One region of the Glaciimonas sp. PCH181 genome, then DNA from elsewhere that is predicted to be linked to it. Evidence: predicted binding sites of a transcription regulator. Region 1 holds the regulator's gene; each other region holds the start of a gene.

Evidence for each region. Region 1 encodes sigma-54, which starts transcription at its own class of promoters, with help from an activator protein. Its sites were predicted from a motif close to TGGCANGNAANCTGCTTT; they were not measured.
Region 2: adh (aldehyde dehydrogenase) is a predicted target of sigma-54. The motif match lies at 1,045-1,062, and genes of this name have one in related genera.
Region 3: urtA (urea ABC transporter substrate-binding protein) is a predicted target of sigma-54. The motif match lies at 969-986, and genes of this name have one in related genera.

Annotation. Positions count from the first base shown of each region.
Region 1 covers NZ_PYFP01000002.1:832,251-834,527, forward strand. The annotation lists gene lptB (LPS export ABC transporter ATP-binding protein) at 1-400, shown strand, start outside; gene C7W93_RS16880 (RNA polymerase factor sigma-54) at 436-1,923, shown strand; gene hpf (ribosome hibernation-promoting factor, HPF/YfiA family) at 2,031-2,277, shown strand, end outside.
Region 2 covers NZ_PYFP01000001.1:2,369,015-2,371,291, reverse strand. The annotation lists gene adh (aldehyde dehydrogenase) at 1-967, opposite strand, end outside; gene C7W93_RS24820 (hypothetical protein) at 1,493-1,636, shown strand; gene C7W93_RS10835 (metal ABC transporter ATP-binding protein) at 1,633-2,277, shown strand, end outside.
Region 3 covers NZ_PYFP01000001.1:1,325,106-1,327,382, forward strand. The annotation lists gene C7W93_RS05965 (ferritin-like domain-containing protein) at 1-712, shown strand, start outside; gene urtA (urea ABC transporter substrate-binding protein) at 1,068-2,277, shown strand, end outside.

The sequences.
Region 1 (2,277 bases):
CACCAAACAACAAATCTCGGACAAGCTGGAATCACTGCTGCAAGAATTGCAAATCGATAAACTGCGCGAAAACCAGGCTTTGTCGTTATCTGGTGGTGAGCGCCGTCGCGTAGAAATCGCCCGCGCTTTAGCCACCAATCCCCGTTTCGTATTGCTCGATGAGCCATTCGCAGGGATAGATCCGATTGCCGTAATCGAAATTCAGCGCATCGTGCGATTCTTGAAAGAGCGTGGGATCGGCGTCCTGATTACCGACCATAACGTGCGGGAAACGCTCGGCATTTGTGACCGGGCGTACATCATCAACCAGGGTAGCGTGCTGGCCAGCGGCAGTCCAGACGACATCATCGCCAACGAATCGGTGCGACGCGTTTATCTGGGTGAACATTTCCGCATGTAACTGAATACAGGAATACTGAGGAATCCCCAGCACACATGAAACAATCCCTCCAACTCCGCACCTCGCAACATCTGGCGCTGACACCACAGTTGCAGCAATCTATACGATTGTTGCAATTGTCTACGCTGGAACTGCATCAGGAACTGGAACACATCCTCTCGGACAATCCGTTGCTGGAACGGCTTGACGACCCTCTTGATAACTCTGTCAGGTTGTTAGCGGACGGCGCAATCAACTCGACGGCTTCGACGATGGATGCACCAACCGGCGATAGTGAAGTCAGCAGTTCACCAACAGAGCCGGAAGGCGGCGGTGAAACTCAAGAGGCTGGCGACAATAGCCAGGACAGCGCTAACAATGACAGCGAATGGAGTTTCGACGACGTTGCGCGCACTTCCAAAGCCCCGGACGACGAAGATGCCAGGCCGCAGTTGGAAGCTTATGAAACGACCTTGCGCGAACATTTGCTGAAGCAAATGCGTGAAACTGTGGATCAGCATCGCGACCGCGCATTGATCGAATTAATCATCGATGCGCTGGACGAGAATGGTTATCTGGAAGAGCCGCTGGAAGATATTCATGCCCGTCTTCCAGAGGAATTAGACATCGAAGTCGAAGAGCTATCAATGGCTCTGAAGATGGTGCAGAGCTTTGACCCGACTGGTGTGGGTGCTCGCAATGCTGCCGAATGTCTATCTCTGCAAATTAAAGCATTTCCGAAAGTAGCTTTCGTCACACGTCGTCTGGCATTAATTATTGTGCAAGATTATCTGGCCTTATTTGCACAACGCGATTTTAATAAAATCAAAAAAGCGCTCGATTGCGACGACGAAGATTTACGTGAAGCACAAGTAGTTATCAAGCAATGCAATCCTCATCCAGGCGCTACTTTTGCGGGCAGCGCCTCGGATTATGTGGTGCCGGACGTGATTGTCAGACGTACAAAAAATGGTTGGCAAGTCATGCTTAATAATGACGTTATGCCAAGACTGCGTGTAAACGCCCTCTATGCCAATATTCTGAAGCAAGGTAAAAGCGAAGGATCGCTGGGATCGCAGTTGCAAGAGGCGAAGTGGTTGATCAAAAATATGCGTCAACGCTTCGATACCATCCTGCGCGTGGCGCAAGCAATTGTAGAACGTCAACGGAATTTCTTCTCACACGGCGCGGTCGCGATGCGGCCGCTTGTGTTGCGCGAAATAGCTGATACACTAGGATTACACGAAAGTACTATCTCTCGTGTGACCACTCAGAAATACATGCTCACCCCTCACGGGATGTTCGAATTAAAGTATTTCTTCGGTAGCCATGTTGCTACAGAGGCAGGTGGAGAGGCTTCCTCTACAGCGATACGGGCGTTAATCAAACAACTGATAGGAGCGGAAGATTCTAAAAGTCCTTTCTCTGACAGCAAGATTGCCGATATGCTCGCGGAACAAGGTATGGTAGTTGCACGTCGTACGGTCGCAAAATATCGCGAAGCATTAAGAATTCCGCCAGTCAATTTGCGTAAATCTCTTTAGCTGTTTGTATGTATGCACAACCGTCGCTGTGTCCTGACTGACCGATTCATAATGAATTGATCATCCCAAGTCCGAACCGCCAACGACATACTTCATAGGAGCGCTGTATGAATTTCACAATTAGTGGGCATCACCTCGACGTAACTCCCGCCATTCGCGAACACGTGCTAAGCAAATTGGAGCGTATCAAGCGCCATTTCGATCAGGTCATAGATATTAGTGTGATCCTGACTATCGACAAAATCACAGAGAAAGAAAAACGCCAGAAAGCCGAAATTAATTTGCGCGTAAAAGGCAAAGACCTGCATGCTGAAAGCATTGCGCATGACCTTTACGCCGCCATTGACTTGCTGA
Region 2 (2,277 bases), on a different contig from region 1:
TCAATGCACGTTCCATAAAGCGGTCGTAGATCGACTCTTGAATCAGTGCCCGTGATGGACAAGTGCAGACTTCACCCTGATTCAGCGCAAACATGGCAAAGCCTTCCAGGCATTTGTCAAAGAACGCATCGTCTTGATCCATCACATCGGCAAAGAAAATGTTCGGCGATTTTCCGCCTAGTTCCAGTGTTACCGGAATGATGTTTTGCGAGGCGTATTGCATGATCAGGCGACCAGTCGTGGTTTCGCCGGTAAATGCAATCTTGGCAATGCGCTTGCTGGATGCCAAGGGCTTGCCAGCTTCCAGACCGAAGCCCTGGACGATATTAAGTACGCCTGGTGGCAACAAATCGTGCACCAGTTCAATCCAGACCATGATCGAGGCTGGGGTTTGTTCAGCAGGTTTCAGCACGATGCAGTTACCTGCAGCCAATGCCGGTGCCATTTTCCAGACTGCCATCAGAATCGGGAAATTCCACGGAATGATCTGACCGACTACGCCCAAAGGCTCATGGAAGTGATAAGCGTAAGTTTCAGCATCAATTGTTGCTACGGAACCTTCCTGTGCCCGGATGCAACCGGCAAAATAGCGGAAATGATCAATTGCCAGTGGAATGTCGGCCAGTGTGGTTTCGCGCAGCGGTTTGCCGTTGTCGATGGTTTCAGCGATGGCCAGCAGTTCCAGATTGGCTTCCATCCGGTCAGCGATTTTGAGCAAGATGTTGGCGCGGTCGGTTGGCGAAGTGCGGCCCCATGCGCGTTTCGCGGCATGCGCGGCATCCAATGCCAGATCGACATCTTCTGCGGTGGAACGGGCTACTTCGCAGAAAGTTTTACCGAGGACCGGGCTGACATTCTCAAAATACTCACCCTTTACCGGCGGTACAAATTTGCCACCGATGAAATTGTCGTAACGCTGTTTGAAGGGGTTTTTAATGCCTAATTTGCTGATATCTGCGAGATTCATGTCGTCCTCCGAAAGGGATTTTGATTGATTAATTACCAAGTTGGCTTTGAGCCAGGTGCAACAGGCACGAACAGGTAATTGCAAGGTGCGTGCCAATCATCGGGTGTAACCTGATTAAGACCAGAGAGCACCGCCGAAAGTGCCTGAAAAATGTATCGGAGCCGCATGGGGATTGGGTGTAATGCATGTAAGCGTTGTTGCCATGGATGCATTGGGACGCTGTAGATCGGCGTATTTGAAACACCTGTCAAAACTTGTATGTTGAGTTTTGGAACACTGTTAGAGAAAGAGTGTTCCGTATTTGCGCTGGCACTAAAATTGATTCGATAGCGCAACATCGCCGTTGGTGACTTCCGTGTTAAAAAATTTCTAAAAAGTCTTCGCTAAAATCACAAAATGCAACTTAGTTGCACTATAATTCTGCGAGCTGCAACTATGTTGCATTGCGTTTTTCGTTTCAGTCGATCTTGATGAGCCTGAAGCGGGATGATCCTGTTTTCAACCCTGCGTTGTGAATGTAAAAAGATGCCGATCCACTCTTCTCCCCTTAACAAAAGACGCAGCAGCATGCTGGCGCGCTCGGCGTGGTTTCGCCTGATGCTGGTGCTGCCCGTCTGCGCCTTATTCTGGCTTGGTGTCTGGTGGGCATTAGCAGGGGCGACAGGATGAAGCCCGCACTGGCAGCCACCGCCGTGAGCGCGGTCACATTACATAACCTGACGGTAGCGTATCGTCAGCATCCGGCGTTGCATCATATTAGCGGCAGTTTTGAATCCGGTTCACTGACCGCGATCATCGGGCCGAACGGTGCCGGTAAAAGTACTCTGCTAAAAAGCTTGCTTGGGTTGGTACGTATCGATGGCGGCCATGTCGATATCAGCGTGCCGCGTAAGCGGATTGCGTATTTGCCGCAGCAAGCTGAGATTGATCGCGGCTTTCCGATTTCGGTATTGGATTGTGTGTTGCTGGGGTACTGGCAGCGTGCAGGGTTGTTTGGCGGTATTACGCAGGCAATGGCAGTCAAGGCCGATGCGGCGCTGCACGCGGTTGGTCTGGAAGGCTTCGCTGATCGCTCGATTGGCAGTTTGTCTGCGGGGCAGTTTCAGCGCGTATTGTTTGCCCGGATTTTGTTGCAGGATGCAGAATTGATTTTGTTGGATGAGCCATTTAATGCGGTCGACGCAAAAACGACCGAAGATTTGCTGGTGATTGTGCAATCGTGGCACGCGCAACAGCGCACGGTCATTGCGGTGCTGCACGACAACGAACAAGTACGCAGATATTTTCCGCAAGCGGTCATGTTGGCGCGG
Region 3 (2,277 bases), on a different contig from region 1:
ATCGTTCGTTGAAAGCGGCTCAGATTTATACACGCAAAATCTGATTGCCTATTACGGGGATGACCCGGAAATTGCCGATTGGCTCACACACCACTGGGAAGTGGAAGAGTTGCAACACGGCAATGCATTACAAGCCTATATCGCGCACGTATGGCCAGAGTTCAACTGGACGCTGGCCTATAACGACTTTCTGGAGGAGTATTCCAAGTATTGCAAGGTTGAGCTCCTGGAGCCAAGTAAAGCGCTCGAAATGGTCGCCCGCTGCGTTGTCGAAACCGGCACCGCGACTTTCTATCAGGCGCTAGCCCGCAGCACCGACGAACCCGTCATGCGCGACCTTGCCAGCCGCATCGCCAATGACGAAGTCAATCATTACAAACACTTCTTCCGCTATTTCCGTCGTCTACGCCAAAAAGAAGGTCTCAGCCGTCGCCATATTTTCGGCGCACTGAGTCGTCGCACGCTGGAAATGAAAACCGAAGACACCGCCTGCGCTTTACGCCACGTCCTCAAATTTCGCTCCCCCGAACTAGCAGACGATCCGGTGCGAATAAAAGAAATCAGCACGATGATGAACGCCACCGTGCGCACCAATTTACGCGCCGATATGACGATCAAAATGATGATGCGCCCACTCGATTTACCGCCAGTGATTCAGACCATCGTGGCTTATCCGGTGACACAAATAATGAACCGCGTATTTTTACGCTGAAACTAACTGATTAATAGACGCCGCCCAGCGTCTATTTTGTATTCCGTCACCACCTCTCACCAATTCGGCTACCCTCCGCATAATCCCGCCCCAGAATATGCGCGTTTGCACTAGACCAGTGCAAACGCGCGTCTAAAGATGCCCGGACGCACTGAAAACAAGCGCCAGCAACTCACCAACTTCCCAAAAGCATCAAGTAGCAATAAAACAAGCCAAAATCCCTCGGTAAAGCGTGATTAAACGCCCCAAAATCGACTGGCACGCATCCTGCTAAAGCCTAGCTGTGGTTAATCAAAATAGTCGTAGAAATCTCACGCGGTCTTTATTCATGCATACCATTCAGGGGGATTCACACATGTCACGTCGCACCGTTTTGAAAGCTACCGCGCTAGGCGCATTTGCACTTGCCGCCGCAGCCTGGCTCCCAGCAGCCTTTGCCGCCGACACCATCAAGGTCGGGATTCTGCACTCGCTATCCGGCACCATGGCCATCTCTGAAACATCATTAAAAGACGTCGCTTTGATGACCATTGCAGAAATCAATGCACATGGCGGCGTTCTGGGTAAACAACTCGAGCCAGTCGTCGTTGACCCAGCCTCCAACTGGCCGTTGTTCGCCGAAAAAGCACGTCAATTAATCTCGCAAGACAAGGTTGCCGTTGTATTCGGTTGCTGGACTTCGGTCTCGCGTAAATCAGTTTTGCCAGTATTCAAAGAAACCAACAGCCTGCTGTTCTATCCAGTGCAATACGAAGGTGAAGAACTGGAAAAAAATGTCTTCTACACCGGCGCAGCACCAAATCAGCAAGCGATTCCGGCAGTTGAGTATCTGATATCAAAAGAAGGCGGCAGCGCCAAACGTTTTGTGTTGCTGGGAACCGACTACGTTTATCCACGCACAACCAACAAAATCCTGCGCGCCTTCTTGCATAGCAAGGGCGTAAAAGATAGCGATATCGACGAAGTTTACACACCGTTTGGTCATTCCGACTATCAAACCATCGTTGCCAATATCAAGAAGTTTTCAGCAGGCGGCAAAACGGCTGTGATCTCGACCATCAATGGCGATTCAAACGTCCCGTTCTACAAAGAATTGGGCAACGCCGGACTGAAAGCGACTGACGTTCCAGTCGTCGCCTTCTCTGTCGGCGAAGAAGAGCTGCGCGGCGTTGATGCAAAACCGTTGGTTGGTCATCTGGCAGCTTGGAACTACTTTGAATCGGTCAAAAATCCGACTAACACAGCCTTCATCAAAAAGTGGAAAGCCTACGCAGTTGCTAACAAATTACCAAACGCCAACACAGTCGTAACCAACGATCCGATGGAAGCGACGTATGTCGGCATCTACATGTGGAAGCAAGCAGTAGAAAAAGCTAAGTCGACCGATACCGACAAAGTCATTGCTGCGATGGCAGGTCAAAAATTCAAAGCGCCTTCAGGCTACGAATTGGAAATGGATGCGACTAACCACCATTTGCACAAACCAGTAATGATTGCCGAAATCAAGGCTGATGGTCAGTTCAACGTCGTCAACAAGACTAAGACGACCATCCGTGCGCAACCGT